4 regions of the Virgibacillus saliphilus genome follow, and region 1 is predicted to be linked to each of the others. Evidence: riboswitches for the same ligand, from Rfam matches in the RefSeq annotation. Region 1 holds a riboswitch; each other region holds the start of a gene.
What was found. Region 1 has a riboswitch for S-adenosylmethionine ahead of ssuE (NADPH-dependent FMN reductase). Riboswitches for the same ligand answer to the same signal wherever they lie in the genome.

Region 1 (2,202 bases):
AGAAAATGTTCCCTGAATTGTTCACAGAGGAAATCCCAGCAGACGTGCAGGCTCATTTCCGCTTCCCTGAAAGATTATTTAGCATTCAAGCATCAATGTATGGTACGTATCATATGACTGATCTGGAAATGTTCTATAATCGGGAAGATGCATGGGAGTTCCCGACAGAGAAATACTTTAACGAAGATATTGAAATGGAACCATACTATGTAACAATGAAGCTTCCCGAATACGATGAGGAAGAGTTTATTCTGATGATGCCTTATACACCGAAAAATCGTCAAAATATGCTTGCATGGATCGGTGTACGTAATGATGGGGAATATTATGGTGAAAAATTTGTCTATCGTTTCCCAAGGCAAGAAAATATTTACGGTCCGCAGCAAATTGAAAACCGGATTAACCAGGATAGCACGATTTCTCAGGAATTGAATCTTTGGTCACAAGGTGGATCAGAAGTGATTCGTGGGAACTTACTTGCCATTCCAATTGAAGATACAGTTATATACGTCGAACCAATTTATATTGAGTCTTCCAATGAGACATCACTTCCGGAAGTAAAACAGGTTGTCGTTGCTTATGAGGACCACATCGTAATGGAAGAAACGTTTGAGGAGTCGATGGAGCAAATGCTCAATCTTGTGGATCCGAATCGTCAGCCAGATGAAGAACAAACATCTGAGGAAGAGCCGGGGGAACAAGAACAGCCAATTTCAGAATCTGACGAGCTATTACAAGAGTTTTCAGATCTATTCAATTCCTATCAAGATGCGTTAGCTGAAGGCGACTGGAATAAAGCTGCAGAAATTATGACAGAAATAGAAGACAAATTAACTGAGGAAGAACAATGATTGTAATAGAGAAAAGAACTCCAGAGGAATTTGGGGTTCTTTTCTCTAACATCATTATTAAAATTTTCAAAACTGACTTGACTTATCGGATTAATTAAAATACACTATACCATATAATTAAATATTCTTATCCAGAGAAGCTGAGGGATGTGGCCCTATGAAGCTTCAGCAACCTCTGACAAATGTTGGAAAGGTGCTAATTCCACCGAGAGTAATCTTGGGAGATAAGAGCGGAATATCAGATAAGCCCTCTTTCTCATTATAAGAAAAGGGGGCTTGTTTTAATGGCGAAGTGCAGAATTTCTTGCTAAGAGAATATAGTAAAAATGCATGGATAAGAAAGGATGATCATTATGAGTGAAATTGTTGTGATATCAGGAAGTCCTTCAGCCTTTTCGCGTTCAGAACAAGTGCTTAAATATCTAGGGAACTTACTTAAACAGGAACATTTCTCAGTGACTCATATTTCGATTAAAGATGTGCCGGCAGAGGAGGTATTTCAAGGGAAGTTTGATAGTCCGGCTATTCACGAAGTGACAGAACTAATCCAAAATGCCAAGGGTGTTATTGTTGGATCGCCAGTGTATAAGGGTGCCTATTCAGGAGTCTTAAAAGCGTTGCTTGATATTCTCCCACAGGATGTACTCAAACACACACCAGTACTTCCGCTGATGACAGGTGGGAGTGCGTCTCATTTGCTAGCGATCGAATATACCTTGAAGCCAGTGTTAGCTACGTTAAAAGGTCATAATTTAAAAGGTCTCTATCTGCTTGATCGTCAAATAGATAAAAGAAAAGAAAACCCCATTATCGATGAGGATATTTTACAACGTACGAAAAAGCAACTTCAGTATTTTACTGAGATCGTTAACAGGCAGGCCTCAACAGTGTTTTTAACCTGATTGGACGATTCATGAAATAGGAGGAGACAACTCAAAAAAAGGATGGAAGCATACACTTAGAGATATTTATCTATCCAAGGAGTAATTGCCGAATCATCACTCTGGAAAAAATACCAAAAGCGTATTGTAAAATAACTGTATGAAAAAAGAACCGGTGCCATTTAATTGAAAGGCACTGGTTCTTTTTATTTTTAAACAAAGGAGTTGACATTTTACCAACAATGACTATACACTTAATTCAACAAAGTTGAATACAATTATATATAGTTGAATAAAGTTAAAGTAATTAATTGTTTTTGTAAGCGCATTCTTATCACCTATTACTGACTATCTTTAACTAGGGAGGGAAGACCATGCAGCATTGGCCGGATTTTGTACAGGTAAAGGAAGTAGCACCTCGAGACGGTTTGCAGAATGAAAAGGACTGGATTTCGACAGACGATAAAGTG
Region 2 (2,202 bases), 2.1 Mb from region 1:
TTGGACCAATGGCAACCGTAAAGAATAATAAGCCCCATTCAAGGTATATGACGTTTTTCAATGAAGGTTTCACACTTTACACATTAACAAGTAAGGAAACGGATAAGGCAGAGGAAATCAAAGCGAATCCTCACACCCATATTCTGCTTGGATATGAGGGTGAAGGGTTTGGGGATGAATATGTGGAATATGAAGGAAAGATTTCCTTTACGAATTCGGATGATCTGAAAAAGGAACTCTGGAATGATACGATGAAACTTTATTTTGAAGGCCCGGAAGATCCGGAACTTGTATTGTTGGAGATCAATCCAATCGCTATACGGGTCATGAATAAAAAGGGAGAGGCTCCGAAGGAATTGGAGTTATGATTCAGTTGATAAACATACGCATTGGTTTTTAAGAAATGGGTATGTTTATATGGAAAGAAGGTAAAGTCATGAGTATCGGTATGTTTCTAGATCGTGATGGTGTCATCAATGAAGTACTCACGAATCGGGTGAAGTATGTGAACACACCAGAGGATTTTTATTTGCTGGATGGGGTTGGAGAGGCGATTAGGTGTTTTAATATGCGTGGATTTAAAGTTTTCGTCGTAACGAATCAAGGAGGAATTGGACTTGGCTTGATGTCACAATCAGAATTGTATGCGATACATAAAAAAATGGAAGCTGATCTAGCCACATTCGGTGCAAGACTGGATGATATCGCTTATTGCCCCCACAAACCACACGCGAATTGTGCATATCGTAAACCAAATCCGCAAATGATCTTGGATTTGGCGAAAAAACATGATATTGATTTAGAGAAAAGTTATATGGTGGGCGACCGCGCGTCGGATATTCAAGCAGGGAAGGCAGCAGGATTAAAAACAATGATTATTGGAAATCGGCAAGAGACGAAAGCAGATGCAGACATGTTTTTTCCGGATCTTATTTCTGTTGCGAAGTGGTTAGGGTGACGCTGCCCTTTGCTATTCATATGGTGAGGGTTATCCGTGCTTCCTTGCTTTTTATCTGTAGAAATGCTATGATTGCTACAGTAATTTCAAATAATTCAGTAATGATTCTTATTAAGAGAGGCTGAGGGACTAAGCCCAATGACGCTTCAGCAACCTGTTATGTTAACAAGGTGCTACTTCTAGCAAGTTGAGGAAACTTGGGAGATAAGAAGATATCGCATAACAATGCTTCTTCTTCATCGAAGAAGCTTTTTTAATTTAAAGGGAGCAGATATAATGACAACAAAATTAGAGCACAAGGCGCCATTTAAAGCAGACCATGTAGGTAGTTTTCTAAGACCGGAACGTCTTAAACAGGCGAGAGTCCAAAAAGCGAAAGGGGAGATTTCTGCCCAGCAGTTGCGTATCATCGAGGATGAAGAGATAAGCAACCTTGTTGAAAAGCAGAAGGCAGCAGGACTGACGTCGATTACGGATGGGGAATTTCGTCGTTCCTGGTGGCACTTTGACTTCTTGGAAAAACTAACAGGTGTGGAAGGATTTGAAGCAGATACAGGCTTGAAATTCGATGGTATAGAAACGACAGCACGCGGGATTCGTGTCATCGGAAACGTTGATTTTAATGAAGATCATCCTTTTCTGGATCATTTCAAATTTTTGCGAGGGAAGGTAGGCGACTATCATGTTGCCAAGCAGTCCATTCCAAGTCCGAATATGCTCTTCATGCGAGCGGTGATTGATGATGAAGTGTACGGTGATATGGAGGATCTGTTGAGGGATTTGATCAATGCCTATAAAAAAGCGATTCAGGCCTTTTATAATGCTGGATGCCGTTATTTACAGCTTGATGATACGTCATGGGCTTCCTTTTTATCGGAAGAGGGAGAACAATCGATTCGCAGGAAAGGGTATGAGCCTTTCGAATTGCAAAAAATTTGTCAACGTGTGATTAATGAATCGATAGCCGAACGTCCGGATGATCTTCTGGTTACCATGCATATTTGTCGGGGGAATTACCGTTCCCATTATTTCAGTTCAGGTCCGTATGATAAGGTATCACAGACGATATTCGGCGGTCTTCATGTTGACGGACTTTTTCTCGAATTTGACGACGCGCGTTCCGGTGGATTCGAACCGCTGAAACATATAAACAGGGACGATCTGTATATTGTTTTAGGTTTAGTTACATCCAAATTTCCAAAGCTGGAACGTAAAGATTTAGTCAAAGAGCGGATTGCTGAGGC
Region 3 (2,202 bases), 1.9 Mb from region 1:
CTAGTTCTTCTGTTGTTCCGCTTTTTTCCAGATCCTGAGCACTTAATTGTTGATGTGTGGTTGATGCTGGATGAATAATCAGCGATTTTGCATCACCCACATTGGCAACATGGGACCAGAGTGTAACATTATCGATTAGTTTCCTACCAGCATCCCGACCGCCTTTGATGCCGAACGTGATAATCGAGCCGAATCCATTAGCGAGATATTTTTTCGCAAGCTGATGGGATGGATGATCTTCAAGGCCAGGGAAATTAACCCATTCTACAGCTGGGTGTTTTTGCAAATAAGCAGCGACTTCTTCAGCATTTTTATTATGACGCTCGACGCGCAGATGTAATGTCTCCAGTCCCTGTAAAAATAAAAAGGCACTCTGTGGACTCAGAGAAGCACCAATATCTCGGAGTAGTTGCACACGTAATTTTGTCACGTAGGCTGCTGGACCAAGATCTACGTAACGGAGGCCATTGTAACTCTCGTCCGGTTCAGTAAATCCTGGAAAGTGACCATTGCCCCAATCGAAGCGGCCGCCATCTATGACAACTCCGCCAATTGTTGTACCATGGCCGCCGATCCATTTTGTCGCAGAATGAACAACAATATCTGCTCCCCATGTGAGCGGTTTTGTGCCGTATGGAGTGGCAAATGTATTGTCAATGATCAATGGAATGTTGTTTTCATGCGCAATCGCACCAACGGTTTCTACATCAAATATGTTTAGACTTGGATTTGTAATAATTTCAGCAAACACGGCCTTTGTTTTTGTTGTAATAGCACTTCTAATCGCTTCAGGATCCGTTCCATCAACAAATTTCACATCAATTCCGTAACGCGGTAGTGTATGTGCAAAAAGATTGTACGTCCCACCGTACAAGTTACTGTCAGCAACAATTTCATCACCTGAGCCGGCGAGATTAAGAATAGAAAATGTAATTGCTGCCATACCGGATGAGGTGGCAACAGCTCCACTTCCATCCTCAAGTGAAGCCATGCGTTGTTCGAAAGCATCGACAGTCGGATTTGTAATACGGGTATAGATATTTCCCGGTTCTGCTAATCCGAATACATTCTGGGCATGCTCGGTATCACGAAAAACGTAGGACGTTGTTTGGTGAATGGGCATAGCTCTTGATCCCGTTGCAGGGTCGGGTTCCTGACCTCCATGAAGTAATATGGTTTCCGGGTTGTGAAATGGAAAGTTTGACATGAAAATTCCTCCTTGAATGTTTACTTTTGGTTTGCACTTCTAACGTATCTGGAGGAAGAGGGGGGAATAAATAAATCACCCCCTTCCTAAGAAGAGGGCGTATATGTAAACGATCCTCCTCTTATCTTCCAGACCAATCTTGATCTGTAGGATTTAGCACCGTAAAAGGTAGTTTACTAGCCTTCAGGTTGCCGGGCATCACAGGGCCTATCCCTCCGCCGCTCTTGATAAGAGATTCATTTTTCTAAATTAAAGAATAGTATAACGGTAAATGGAACGGAATGTCAACGGTTTTTAGAAAATAACTATTTTATTGCCTCGGGATATAGGTCACGCAGAGGCGTCCTATGCGCTCATCAAGCTACTTTTGGTAACTAGGTCATAGAGCTAACTTATTTTTCATGAACTCCACGCTTAAACCGGGAATCCCTGCGTTTATACCCTGACCCCATATAAATGAACAAAGCAGACCAAATGAATATGAATGCGACAGCATGCCCACTGGTAAAGGGCTCTCCGTAAAGAAACACACCAAGAATTAGCATGATCGTTGGCGCAATATACTGCAGGAATCCGACCATCGCAAGTGGGATTAGCTTAGCTCCGCTTGCAAATAAAAGTAATGGAATCGCGGTAACGATACCTGCCCCAATTAATAGGAGATTCACCGGTGCAGCCAAATCTTCCAGGGTAAAGGAATTCACCGGAATGGCGAATAAATAAAGAGCGGCAAGTGGTGTTACGATCATTGTTTCGATGGTTAAACCAAACATGGCGCTAATATCCACCTTCTTTTTCAATAAGCCATAGAATCCGAAAGTCAGCGCTAGAATAATAGAAATCCATGGGAACACACCGAAGCTAAATGTTAGGTAGGTGACACCGATACCAGCAAGAATAAACGATAGTGCCTGTCTCTTCGTAACCTTCTCTTTCAGCACGATGATCCCGAGTAATATACTGATAAGTGGATTAATATAATACCCCAAGCTTGC
Region 4 (2,202 bases), 910 kb from region 1:
AATCAGTTAGCATCACGTACAACCTCCACTTCTACCGAGGTTTCATCACGAATATAAGTTGTAGCCTTATCCGTTTCGACTGTATCTCCCACAACCTGTACGAATAACGTCCCGTATGCACCAGCTTGCGTCTGTGTTATTTTACCTTGGAGTATATTTATGTCGAGATCGAATTTCCTAGCAAGTTGACTTATCAAAGCCTGATTTGTCGTCTCACCAATAAAATGAAGCCGTATTATCCTTCCTTGCTCATACGTATGGATTAAATGAGAGATGCTATCATCCTCATTCGCACCCATAACCTGTTCTACGAATTTCTTTGTCACAGGTTGTTTTGGATGCAGGAACACGTTTAATACATCTCCTTGTTCCACAATTTTCCCTTCGTCCATCACCGCAACTTGTTTGCAGATTTTGCGTATAACATGCATTTCATGAGTGATCAGGATAATGGTCAGGCCCAGTCGCTGATTAATATCAACCAGTAAGTCGAGGATGGAATTGGTCGTTTCCGGATCCAGTGCGGAAGTTGCTTCATCGCAAAGTAACACTTTCGGATTGTTTGCTAAAGCACGAGCAATGCCTACACGCTGTTTCTGCCCCCCGCTTAGCTGAGATGGATATGCATTTTCTCTTCCAGAGAGTCCTACCAAATCAATGAGTTCCCGTACACGTTCCTCGCGTTCCCCCTTTGCAACACCAGCTATTTCTAGTGGAAATACAATATTATCCGTCACCGTACATGACCAAAGCAAATTGAAATGCTGAAAAATCATTCCAATCTCCTGCCGAGCCAAGCGAAGCTCTTTGGCATTTAATTCCGTTATTTCCCTATTTTCAATTTCTACGCTACCACGGGAAGGATCTTCCAAACGATTAAGCAAACGAACGAATGTACTTTTTCCGGCCCCACTATAGCCGATTACGCCGAATATTTCGCCTTCTTTTATGGTAAGGGTCAGATCATCCACAGCTGTTATTTTCTTATTGTTTGTTGTAAAGTATTTACTCAAACCCTTAATTGAAATCACGTCTCATCCTCCTTTTGATACAAGTTTCGAATGCCTTGCTAAACATAAATAACGTCCTTCTGTAAGAGAACAGAAGGACGTTATAATTTTACCTTCGTTCCCTCATCTATCAAAGAATTACACTTTGCAGGAATTGGCACCTTTCAGACATAAAAATGTCGAGGTTGCCGCGGGTTCGTAGGGCCAGTCCCTCCACCGCTCAAGATAAGAGATACATTTTCATTTTATTCATCAATGATATAGATCGTAGCATGCTATGCTTTTTATGTCAATTCTATTTTCTCTCTCAGTCAACTCTTCACAAATAACTCAGGCTTATAATCCGTTAGATACGTATAGATATTTGCAATAGAGTGAAAAGCATAGATTTTTTCTTTTATCTCATTGCCTTCCTTAATTAAGAGACATGGAACACTCTCAATTTGCTGTTCTTGCATAAAAGTAGCATGTAGGGATGCATTCATCTTATAAAAAATGTCTTCTTTATGCACGGATTCTATTTTCGTTAACATTGTTTGTGCCAGATGACATGTGCCACAAAAAGGGGTGTAAACAAATAATAGATAACGTTCTTGCTTTAACAGCTCATTTGTTATTTCTTGCAAAACTACCACCCTAAACTAAAAAAATTGGATTCACCGCAAATCCCGTACGCACCAGAGCAGCAGCAAGCATGTGTCCAGGAGTTGTTGCTACTTCGCGGTATTCACTACTGACATATAAATGTTTGGCAAGTGGAAGCTCCCGCCTCAATTGTTTCCGTAATTTTATGCCTGCAGGGTCTTCATCAACCATGATAAAGACATCTTTATTATCCAAATCATAGGTTTCCAGAAGATCATCAAAACGCTCAACACCAAGTGTACCATTTGTGCATAGAATCGTGACATCTTCTGTAAGAACCTTCTTGATTTCTCTTTTATCGGTCAATCCTTCAACAATAATAACTTTATTTGTTTCATGATCCATGATCCCACAACACCCCTGATAAAATCAACCAAAAAAGCTTCTATACATGTGTTTATGATCAAGCTATTTCTAAACGATCCTTGCTTTTACACCGTCGCAGTTTCGATCATTTGTGTAAAAGCTACAATACGTGAAAAAAGCTGTGATACAAATAAGGCTGACTATACAACTATTTTCATTGTTGTAAATCAGCCTGTCTTTC

Region 2: another riboswitch for S-adenosylmethionine. It lies ahead of KFZ56_RS18575 (5-methyltetrahydropteroyltriglutamate--homocysteine S-methyltransferase); the one in region 1 lies ahead of ssuE (NADPH-dependent FMN reductase).
Region 3: another riboswitch for S-adenosylmethionine. It lies ahead of KFZ56_RS17700 (PLP-dependent aspartate aminotransferase family protein); the one in region 1 lies ahead of ssuE (NADPH-dependent FMN reductase).
Region 4: another riboswitch for S-adenosylmethionine. It lies ahead of KFZ56_RS13330 (methionine ABC transporter ATP-binding protein); the one in region 1 lies ahead of ssuE (NADPH-dependent FMN reductase).

What each region holds. Positions count from the first base shown of each region.
Region 1 covers NZ_JAGYHC010000001.1:1,836,140-1,838,341, forward strand. Annotated here, with positions in the region: gene KFZ56_RS08800 (UPF0182 family membrane protein) at 1-851, shown strand, start outside; SAM riboswitch class I at 976-1,082, shown strand; gene ssuE (NADPH-dependent FMN reductase) at 1,205-1,753, shown strand; gene KFZ56_RS08810 (hydroxymethylglutaryl-CoA lyase) at 2,107-2,202, shown strand, end outside.
Region 2 covers NZ_JAGYHC010000001.1:3,894,351-3,896,552, reverse strand. Annotated here, with positions in the region: gene KFZ56_RS18585 (pyridoxamine 5'-phosphate oxidase family protein) at 1-368, shown strand, start outside; gene KFZ56_RS18580 (D-glycero-alpha-D-manno-heptose-1,7-bisphosphate 7-phosphatase) at 437-958, shown strand; SAM riboswitch class I at 1,064-1,169, shown strand; gene KFZ56_RS18575 (5-methyltetrahydropteroyltriglutamate--homocysteine S-methyltransferase) at 1,235-2,202, shown strand, end outside.
Region 3 covers NZ_JAGYHC010000001.1:3,720,678-3,722,879, reverse strand. Annotated here, with positions in the region: gene KFZ56_RS17700 (PLP-dependent aspartate aminotransferase family protein) at 1-1,207, opposite strand, end outside; SAM riboswitch class I at 1,326-1,441, opposite strand; gene rarD (EamA family transporter RarD) at 1,600-2,202, opposite strand, start outside.
Region 4 covers NZ_JAGYHC010000001.1:2,742,721-2,744,922, forward strand. Annotated here, with positions in the region: gene KFZ56_RS13325 (methionine ABC transporter permease) at 1-13, opposite strand, end outside; gene KFZ56_RS13330 (methionine ABC transporter ATP-binding protein) at 3-1,031, opposite strand; SAM riboswitch class I at 1,131-1,242, opposite strand; gene KFZ56_RS13335 (thioredoxin family protein) at 1,322-1,636, opposite strand; gene KFZ56_RS13340 (toprim domain-containing protein) at 1,647-2,000, opposite strand.